3 regions of the Streptomyces sp. NPDC051364 genome follow, and region 3 is predicted to be linked to each of the others. Evidence: riboswitches for the same ligand, from Rfam matches in the RefSeq annotation. Region 3 holds a riboswitch; each other region holds the start of a gene.

Region 1 (3,213 bases), on a different contig from region 3:
ACGATGTCGGTCCGGCGCAGGTTGATCTCGGCCGGACTGCCCGCCCCCTCGCAGATCACGGCGTCATACGTGCCCCGCAGCTGCTCCAGGCAGTCCGTGACGACCCCGAGAAGCTGCTCCTGCCTGCCCCCGTGGTAGCCCCGGGCACTCATCTCGCCCACCGGCTTGCCCAGCAGCACCACCTGGCTGCTGCGGTCGCTGCCGGGCTTGAGCAGCACCGGGTTCATCAGCGCCGTAGGCTCCACGCACGCCGCCTGCGCCTGCATCGCCTGCGCCCGCCCGATCTCGGCGCCCTCGCGCGTCACGAACGAGTTCAGCGACATGTTCTGGGCCTTGAACGGCGCCACCTTCACGCCCTGCCGGGCCAGCCAGCGGCAGATGCCCGCCGTGACCACGCTCTTGCCCGCGTCCGATGTCGTACCGGCGACGAGGAGTCCCCCGCCCAGCTTTCCGCCGCTCACGGGCGTCCCCTCCCAGCAACACGTGACACCGCACAGCGCAGTGCCACACAAGCCCCCAGCGCCAGCCACGTCACCTGCCGTGACAGCCGCACCGCCCGTTCGATGTCCGCGACCTGCACCGGCCGCCCCGACTCGCCGTTCAGTACGGCCCGGTGCTCGACCCGTCCCGCGTACGCCAGAGTGCCCCCCAGCCGTACGCCGAGGGCCCCGGCGAACGAGGCCTCCACCGGGCCGGCGTTCGGGCTCGGGTGCTTCGCGGCGTCCGCACGCCAGGCCCGTACGGCTCCCCGCCGGTCGGGTCCGGCCAGTACGGCGGCCAGCGCGGTCAGCCGGGCGCCCGGCCAGCCCGCGAGGTCGTCGAGCCGGGCCGAGGCCCAGCCGTAGCGCAGGTGGCGCGGCGACTTGTGGCCCACCATCGCGTCCAGGGTGTTCACGGCGCGGAAGGCCAGCAGCCCGGGGACACCGGCGGCGGCGCCCCACACCAGGGCCCCGACCACCGCGTCGGAGGTGTTCTCGGCGACCGACTCCACGACGGCGCGGGCCATCTGTTGCTCGTCCAGGGCCTGCGGGTCCCGCCCGCACAGGTGCGGCAGCCGCTCCCGGGCCACCTCGGCGTCCCCGGCGGCGAGCGCGCCGCCGATGGCGCGGGCCTCACGGCCCAGGGAGGTGCCGCCGACGACGGCCCAGGTGGCCGCTGCGGTCAGGGCGATACGGGCGGCTGCGGGCCGGGAGCGCACGGCGCGGGCGCCCAGCGCGCCGACGGCGGCCGCGCCCCCGGCGCACACGAGGGTGTGGAGGAGGCCCCGGGCGCGGTCGTCGCGCCACAGGGCGCCTTCGACAGCGGCGGCTGCTCGTCCGAAGGCGGCCACGGGGTGCCCTCGGCGCGGATCACCGAGGATCCGGTCGCCGATCAGGCCCGCCGTGGCGCCGTACGCGAAGACGCGATCGGCACGCATGGTGGCAGGTATGTCCTCACTCAGGGTCCGCGCCCTGGTTCGACGTGTCCGGCGGTGGGAGTTCCTGGCTCCCGGGGCGCACGTGCCGCGTGCTCCCCGGTGACAGTGGCGGGACCGCGCCGGATTCGCACCGGACTTCCTCTCCATGCCGCCGTATTGGCTCGGGCAGTCCACCACGCACCGCGAAGGCCCGTCAACTCGCCGTTGACCTGCGGCGAGGCAGGTCACCACGCCGGGCCTCAGGTACGGGAAAGCTCCCCCCGGGAAGCCCGGAGGGAGCTTTTGTGTGCCGTGCCCGAATCGGTCAGCTGACGATCAGGTAGATGCCGTACGCCACGGCCGCCGCGACGAGCGCGAAGCAGGCGTACGCGCCGCTGCGGGCCAGGGTGGCGGTGCCGCCCTGCTCGGTGGCGGTCTCGTGCTTGGAGAGGCCCACCAGGCCCAGGGTGAACAGGGCCACGAGCGCGACGGTGGCGGAGAGGCTGACCCCGAAGACGGAGCCGAGTGCTGCCCAGTCGATCTTCATACTGCGGATTCCTCTGTCGTTCTCGGGGTCAGACCGCGGCTGCGGGGGCCGCAGGCGCAGTCGGGGCGGCCGCCGGGATGGTGGCCTTCAGGTCCTCGTCGGTCACCGCGGCGGTCGTACCGGCGGCGGCCACGGTCGGCGGGACGGTGACGGCTGCCATCGCCGTGGTGACGACACCCGGCTCCTCGGCCGCGGCCGGCTGCACGTCGTTGACGTTGCCGTGGTCGACGACCTGGCGGCGGGAGATGACCCAGATGGCGACGCAGGAGGCGATCAGGAAGAGCGCGACGGCGGCGACGCCGAGGTCACCGGTACGCATGACCAGCTCGGCACCGGAGGCGACGACGGCCGCGGCCGGCAGGGTCAGGCCCCAGGCGATGAACATGCGGGTGGCGGTGGACCAGCGGACCGCACCGCCCTTGCGGCCCAGGCCCGCACCCATGACGGCGCCGGAGCACGCGTGGGTGGTGGAGAGCGAGAAGCCGAGGCTGGAGGAGGCCAGGATGACGCTGGCGGCCGAGGTCTGGGCGGCGAAGCCCTGCTGCGGCTGCAGGTCGGTCAGGCCGCTGCCCATGGTGCGGATGATGCGCCAGCCGCCCAGGGAGGTGCCCAGGGCGATGGCCATGCCGGCGGAGACGATGACCCAGACCGGCGGGTTGGAGCCGGGTGCGAGCGCGCCGCCGGCGACCAGCGCCAGGGTGATGATGCCCATCGTCTTCTGCGCGTCGTTGGTGCCGTGCGCGAGGGAGACGAGTCCGGCCGAGGCGATCTGACCGGCCTTGTAGCCCTTGGCGGAGGTCTTCTTGCCGACGTTCCCGCCCAGCTTGTACGTGACCTTGGCGGCCAGCATCGAGGCCACACCGGCCACGATCGGCGCGGCGACCGCGGGGAGCAGCACCTTGCTGACGAGCGTGCCGCCGTTGACGGCGCCGAGGCCGGCGGAGGCGACGGCCGCGCCGACCAGGCCGCCCATCAGCGCGTGGGAGGAGCTGGAGGGGAGTCCGACCAGCCAGGTGACGAGATTCCAGAGGATCGCGCCGACCAGGGCGGCGAAGATCACTTCTGGCTGGATGCCCTCCTCGTTGACCAGGCCCTTGGAGATCGTCTTGGCGACCTCCACGGACATGAACGCGCCGACGAGGTTGAGCACGGCGGACATGGCCACCGCCGTCTTGGGCTTGAGGGCGCCGGTCGAGATGGTGGTGGCCATCGCGTTGGCTGTGTCGTGGAAACCGTTCGTGAAGTCGAACACGAGAGCGGTGATGATCAC
Region 2 (3,213 bases), on a different contig from region 3:
GTCCGCGATCAAGCGCCTGATCGAGCCCGAGGAGGTCGCCGCGGCCGCGGTGTGGCTGTGCGGGCCCCATGCCGGGTACCTCACCGGAACCTCGCTCCCCCTCGACGGAGGGTGGACCGCCACGTGAAGCGGGACGGCCACCAAAAATTAACTACCGGTCAGTAGACAGGGAGGGCGGGCATGCGGATTCTGGCCCCGTACATGTCATTTCGGCCAATGAAGCCCATGAGGAGCGCCCCCACATGCGCAGCACCCACGCCCGCATCCGCACGCTCGGAACCGCCACCGGCACGGCCGCGGCCACCGTCGTCCTGATGCTGGCCCCTGCCGCCTCCGCCCAAGCCGCCCCGGTCCCCACCCCGGCCCCGGCTGCCGCCCCGGCCGCGGCGACGGCCTCCGCGCCCGGCGGCAACGCGCTCATCCGCGGTATCGACTACGGCACCTGGAAGCGCGATGTCGCCGCCGTCATGGCCACGGCCCGCCCGTACGTCGAGCAGCGCATCGCCCAGTCGCCCGCCGGCGAGAAGCCCGCGATCGTCCTCGACATCGACAACTCCTCGCTGGAGACGGACTTCCACTGGTTCTGGACGTTCCCGACCCCGGCGATCTCCGAGGTCCGCGACCTGACCGGGTACGCGAACGAGCGCGGCGTCGCCATCATCTTCGTCACCGCCCGACCGGGGATCATCCACTCCCTCACCGAGCACAACCTCAAGGCGGTCGGCTACCCCGTCTCGGACCTGTACGTCCGGGACCTGCCCGATCTCTTCAGCGAGGTCAGCACCTACAAGACGGCCAAGCGCGCCGAGATCGAGGCCCGCGGCTACACGATCATCGCCAACATCGGCAACAACAACAGCGATCTGGTCGGCGGGCACGCGGAGCGCACCTTCAAGCTGCCGGACTACGACGGCAAGCTCTCTTAGTCGCTTTTCGGCCCCGCTGCCAAGGGTCCCCGCCGCCGGCCGCCTGCACACAGAGGCGGCCGGCGGCGGCGCACCGGGGGGCGGGGCGTCTCATTGCCGTGTCCGCATGGTGATCACACCTGTCCGCCGCCCGGCGGCTGCCCTTAGGCTGACTCCGCAGCTGGTTCGCCCCGTCCTCCAGGCGGGATGCGTCGCAAGAGGGAACCCGGTGGGAATCCGGGACTGCCCCGCAGCGGTGAGCGGGAACGACCGCCGTCATACGCACTGGGCCCGGACGGGTCTGGGAAGCGACGGCCAGTAGGAGTCTCGTACGACGAGACGTGCCCGCGAGTCCGAAGACCTGCCCGTTGCCCGCACGCGACCGTTCGCGTGCGGTGATCCCGGTGACTTCGTGGGCGGGTCGGCGTGCACATTCAGGCGGGCACAGGTGGTCCGTCCGGTTCGTCACTCCTTCGCCCCGGTTTCCCCGGGATCCGTCGCAAGACGCGCACACGCATGCTCGCGAAGGAGAGTCACGTGACAACCGAGTCCGCTGCCACGGCCGTACGCGCCACCGTGTACGGATACCCCCGCCAGGGGCCGAACCGGGAACTGAAGAAGGCCGTCGAGGGCTACTGGAACGGCCGCGTCGGCGCCGCCGCCCTCCGGGAGACCGCCCGCGAACTGCGCCGGAGCGCCTGGCAGCAGCTGGCAGATGCCGGAATCCACGAGGTCCCGACCGGCGACTTCTCGTACTACGACCACGTACTGGACACCAGTCTCATGGTCGGCGCCGTCCCCGCCCGCCACCGCGCCGCCGTCGAGGCCGACCCTCTGGACGGGTACTTCGCGATGGCCCGCGGCACGCAGGATGTGGCGCCGCTGGAGATGACCAAGTGGTTCGACACCAACTACCACTTCCTCGTCCCGGAGTTGGGGCCGGACACCGTCTTCACCGCCGACCCCGCCAAGCAGGTGGCGGAACTGCGCGAAGCCCTTGCGCTCGGGCACCGCGCCCGGCCCGTCCTGCTGGGACCGGTCACGTACCTGCTGCTGGCCAAGCCCGCCCCCGGCGTCTGCGACGACTTCGTGCCGCTCACGCTGCTGGACCGGCTGCTGCCCGTGTACGCCCAGGTGCTGGCCGAGCTGCGCGCGGCCGGGGCCGAGTGGGTGCAGCTCGACGAGCCCGCCCTGGTCCAGGACCGCACCCCCGCCGAGCTGAACGTCGCCACCCGCACCTACCGGGAGCTCGGCGCCCTGACGGAGCGCCCGAAACTGCTCGTCGCCTCGTACTTCGACCGGCTGGGCGAGGCCCTGCCCGTCCTCGCCAAGGCCCCCGTCGAAGGCCTGGCGCTCGATTTCACCGGGGCCGCCGCCGCGAACCTGGCGGACCTCGCCGCGGTGGGCGGGCTGCCGGGCAAGCGCCTCGTCGCCGGCGTGGTCGACGGCCGCAACATCTGGATCAACGACCTCCAGAAGTCGCTGACCACCCTGGGCACCCTGCTCGTCCTCGCCGGCCGGGTCGACGTCGCCGCGTCCTGCTCGCTGCTGCACGTCCCGCTGGACGCCGCCGTCGAACGCGACATCGACCTGCAGATCCGCCGCTGGCTGGCCTTCGCCCGGCAGAAGACCGCCGAGATCGCCACCCTCGCCCGCGGCCTCGGCCAGGGGCCCGCCTCGATCGCGGCCGAACTCGCCGCCAACCGCGCCGACCTGGCCTCCCGTTCGAACTCCCCGCTCACCTGCGACCCCGCGGTACGGACCCGTACGGCGGCGATCGGCGAAGCCGATGCCCGCCGTGCCCAGCCGTACGCCGAACGCTCCGCCGCCCAGCGCGCCCTCCTGGGCCTGCCGCTGCTGCCGACCACGACCATCGGCTCCTTCCCGCAGACCGCCGAACTCCGCACCGCCCGCGCCGACCTGCGCTCGGGCCGGATCGGCACGGCCGGCTACGAGGAGCGCATCGAGGACGAGATCCGCGAGGTCATCGCCTTCCAGGAGAAGGCCGGCATCGACGTCCTCGTGCACGGCGAGCCAGAACGCAACGACATGGTGCAGTACTTCGCGGAGCAGCTCACCGGGTACCTGGCCACCCGGCACGGCTGGGTCCAGTCGTACGGCACCCGTTACGTCCGCCCGCCCGTCCTGGCCGGGGACATCTCCCGTCCCGATCCGATGACCGTGCGCTGGACGACGTACGCCCAGGCGCAGACGGCCCGGCCGGTCAAGGGCATGCTGACCGGCCCGGTCACCATGCTCGCGTGGTCCTTCGTACGGGACGACCAGCCGCTCGGGGACACGGCACGGC
Region 3 (3,213 bases):
TGTGGATGCTCTCGTACTGTCGGCCGTTCGGCTGGCTGTAGACGGAGATTTGGCACTTGGCCCGGTCGATCAGGAGGTAGACGGGGATACCCGTCTCCGCGTAGGCGCGGGGCTTCTCGACATGGTCGCGCCGGTGGGTGTCCGAATCCCACGAGGTCACCTCTACGACCATGAGGATCGGATCGGGGTCGACCCAGTCCCCCTGCCCGACGAATGCTTCGGAATGCGCGAGCGCCGCATCCGGAATCGCCCGGCCGGCCCGGTACTCCTGGGCCTTGATGCCCTGCCCCGGATGCAGCCACAGCTCGGGGCGGTGCTGCATGCAGATCCGCGTGAGCCACTGGATGATCATCCCGTGGTCGCCGTCCGGCATGGCCTTGCTCCTGATGATCCCGTCGATGAATTCCAGCCGCGTCCCCTCCCTCTCGCGGGCCGCTATGCGCGCCACGGCTTCGAAGTCCTCAGTCAGCATGTGGGGCCGGTCTGTCATCACGGTCATGCCTCGCTCGCCTTCCTCGACGGTGCTGTCTCCGACGATAGCGCCGGGCGCTGACACCCGTACGGCACACTCGACCGCATGGACATCGTGATCAGGCAAGCGCTGGCGGCGGAGTACGGAACGCTCGGGGAGATCACCGCGCAGGCCTATCTCGGGGACGGGCTGCTCACGTTCGGCGAGGACGATCCGTACCTCGCGCGGCTGCGGGACGTGGCCGGGCGGGCGCGCGACGGGGTGATACTCGTCGCCGCCGCGAGCGACGGACGGCTCCTCGGAGGTGTGGCGTTCGCCGCGCCCGGGAGCCCGCTGTGCGACATCGCCCGAGCCGGCGAGGCCGAGTTCCGGATGCTGGCCGTCGCCCGGGAGGGCCGCGGGCGGGGCGCCGGGGAGGCGCTCGTACGGGCCTGCGTGGAGCGGGCGAGGGTCATCGAGGGCGTACGGCGCCTTGTTCTGTCCACCACGGACGACATGGTCGGAGCCCACCGGATCTACGAACGGCTCGGCTTCGTCCGCACGCCCGAACGGGACTGGGAGCCCGTCCCCGGCCTCACTCTGCTCACGTACGGTCTCGAACTGTAGCCACGCCGACACAACATCTAGGGGGTCGCACAGGAAGCGGCCCCCACATGTATGCTCATGCTCGCTGTCGCCGCAGGGGAATCCGGTGCGAATCCGGAACTGTCCCGCAACGGTATGAAGTACACCCATTGGTGTCACCGCAAGTCCGAGGACCTGCCGACAGTGCGCCCGGCTCGACCGAACCGGGTGCCGACACGTCCGGGCCCCGCGGTTGGGCCGGTGGACGCCGTGCGGTGTGAGCGTGCCCAGCCAGGCCCTGCCCCGCGCGCGCCCGCTCGCGCCCGCACCGAAGGTGTCCCGGAGCCGAGCGAGGGAGAGCTCCCCCCGTGACCATCGCGCCTTCCGCACCGCGCGCCGAGTCCGACCCGTCCGACACCGGAATCGAGACCGGGGGACCTGGGGCCGCACTGCTGCGTACCCTCACCGAGCTGACCGCCGACCTCCCCGACACCGACCCGGGCCGGGTCGCCGCAGCCGCGCTCCGCGGGCGCAGCGCCGCCGCCGACGAGGCCGAGCTGCGCGGGCTGGCCACGGAGGCCGCCGCCGGTCTCATCTCCGAGGACCCGGCGTACTCCCGGCTCGCCGCCCGGCTGCTGACGCTGGCCGTCGCCGAGGAAGCCGCGGGCCAGGGGGCCACCTCCTTCTCCGCCTCCGTCGCGGTCGGCCACCGCGAGGGCCTGATCGCGGACCGCACCGCCGAGTTCGTGGCGCTGCACGCGAGCCGCCTGGACGCACTGGTCGAGCACACCCTCGCCGAGGGCGCCGACGACCGCTTCGGCTTCTTCGGCCTGCGCACCCTGCACAGCCGCTACCTGCTGCGCCACCCGATCACCCGTCAGGTCGTCGAGACCCCGCAGCACTTCATGCTGCGCGTGGCCTGCGGCCTCGCCGAGAACGACAGTGTCCAGGCCGTCGAGGAAGTGGCCTCGCTCTACCGGCTGATGAGCCGCCTCGACTACCTGCCGTCCTCCCCCACGCTCTTCAACTCCGGCACCCGGCACCCGCAGATGTCCTCCTGCTACCTGCTGGACTCCCCGCTGGACGAGCTCGACTCGATCTACGACCGCTACCACCAGGTCGCGCGCCTGTCGAAGCACGCCGGCGGCATCGGCCTCTCGTACTCGCGCATCCGCGCCCGCGGTTCGCTGATCCGCGGTACGAACGGCCACTCCAACGGCATCGTGCCGTTCCTGAAGACCCTCGACGCCTCCGTCGCCGCCGTGAACCAGGGCGGCCGCCGCAAGGGCGCCGCCGCGGTCTACCTGGAGACCTGGCACGCGGACATCGAGGAGTTCCTGGAGCTCCGCGACAACACGGGCGAGGACCAGCGCCGTACGCACAACCTGAACCTCGCGCACTGGGTGCCGGACGAGTTCATGCGCCGCGTGAACGCGGACGCCGACTGGTCGCTGTTCTCCCCGGCCGACGTGCCCGAGCTGGTCGACCTGTGGGGCGACGAGTTCGACGCCGCGTACCGCAAGGCCGAAGCGGACGGCCTGGCCCGCAAGTCCATGCCCGCCCGCGACCTGTACGGCCGGATGATGCGCACCCTCGCGCAGACCGGCCAGGGCTGGATGACCTTCAAGGACGCCTCCAACCGCACGGCGAACCAGACCGCCGAGCCGGGCCGGGTCGTGCACTCCTCGAACCTGTGCACCGAGATCCTCGAGGTCACCAACGACGGCGAGACCGCTGTCTGCAACCTCGGCTCGGTCAACCTGGGTGCGTTCGTCCTCACCGAGACGGGTGAGATGGACTGGGAGCGGCTGGACGAGACCGTCCGCACCGCCGTGACCTTCCTCGACCGCGTCGTGGACATCAACTTCTACCCGACCGAGCAGGCCGAGCGCTCCAACTCCCGCTGGCGCCCGGTCGGCCTGGGCGCGATGGGCCTGCAGGACGTCTTCTTCAAGCTGCGCCTGCCCTTCGACTCCGCCGAGGCCAAGGCCCTCTCCACCAAGATCGCCGAGCGCATCATGCTCGCCGCGTACGAGGCCTCCTGCGACCTGGCCGAGCGCCACGGCGCGCTCCCGGCCTGGTCGGAGACCCGTACGGCCCGCGGTGTCCTGCACCCGGACCACTACGACACCGAGCGCGCCTGGCCCGAGCGCTGGGACGCCCTGCGCGCCCGCGTC

The links. A riboswitch is a leader RNA that binds a small molecule or an ion and turns the genes downstream of it on or off. The one in region 3 is predicted to bind cobalamin.
Region 1: linked by a shared signal. The riboswitch ahead of AB0M76_RS25630 (cobalamin biosynthesis protein) and the one ahead of AB0M76_RS10675 (ribonucleoside-diphosphate reductase subunit alpha) in region 3 are both predicted to bind cobalamin.
Region 2: linked by a shared signal. The riboswitch ahead of metE (5-methyltetrahydropteroyltriglutamate--homocysteine S-methyltransferase) and the one ahead of AB0M76_RS10675 (ribonucleoside-diphosphate reductase subunit alpha) in region 3 are both predicted to bind cobalamin.

What each region holds. Positions count from the first base shown of each region.
Region 1 is NZ_JBFBAH010000013.1:58,589-61,801, reverse strand. It holds gene AB0M76_RS25635 (cobyric acid synthase) at 1-446, opposite strand, end outside; gene AB0M76_RS25630 (cobalamin biosynthesis protein) at 458-1,417, opposite strand; cobalamin riboswitch at 1,456-1,607, opposite strand; gene AB0M76_RS25625 (hypothetical protein) at 1,722-1,943, opposite strand; gene AB0M76_RS25620 (inorganic phosphate transporter) at 1,972-3,213, opposite strand, start outside.
Region 2 is NZ_JBFBAH010000022.1:101,971-105,183, reverse strand. It holds gene AB0M76_RS32160 (3-hydroxybutyrate dehydrogenase) at 1-127, shown strand, start outside; gene AB0M76_RS32155 (HAD family acid phosphatase) at 243-926, shown strand; cobalamin riboswitch at 1,071-1,289, shown strand; gene metE (5-methyltetrahydropteroyltriglutamate--homocysteine S-methyltransferase) at 1,443-3,213, shown strand, end outside.
Region 3 is NZ_JBFBAH010000004.1:218,877-222,089, forward strand. It holds gene AB0M76_RS10665 (Uma2 family endonuclease) at 1-499, opposite strand, end outside; gene AB0M76_RS10670 (GNAT family N-acetyltransferase) at 578-1,078, shown strand; cobalamin riboswitch at 1,123-1,254, shown strand; gene AB0M76_RS10675 (ribonucleoside-diphosphate reductase subunit alpha) at 1,411-3,213, shown strand, end outside.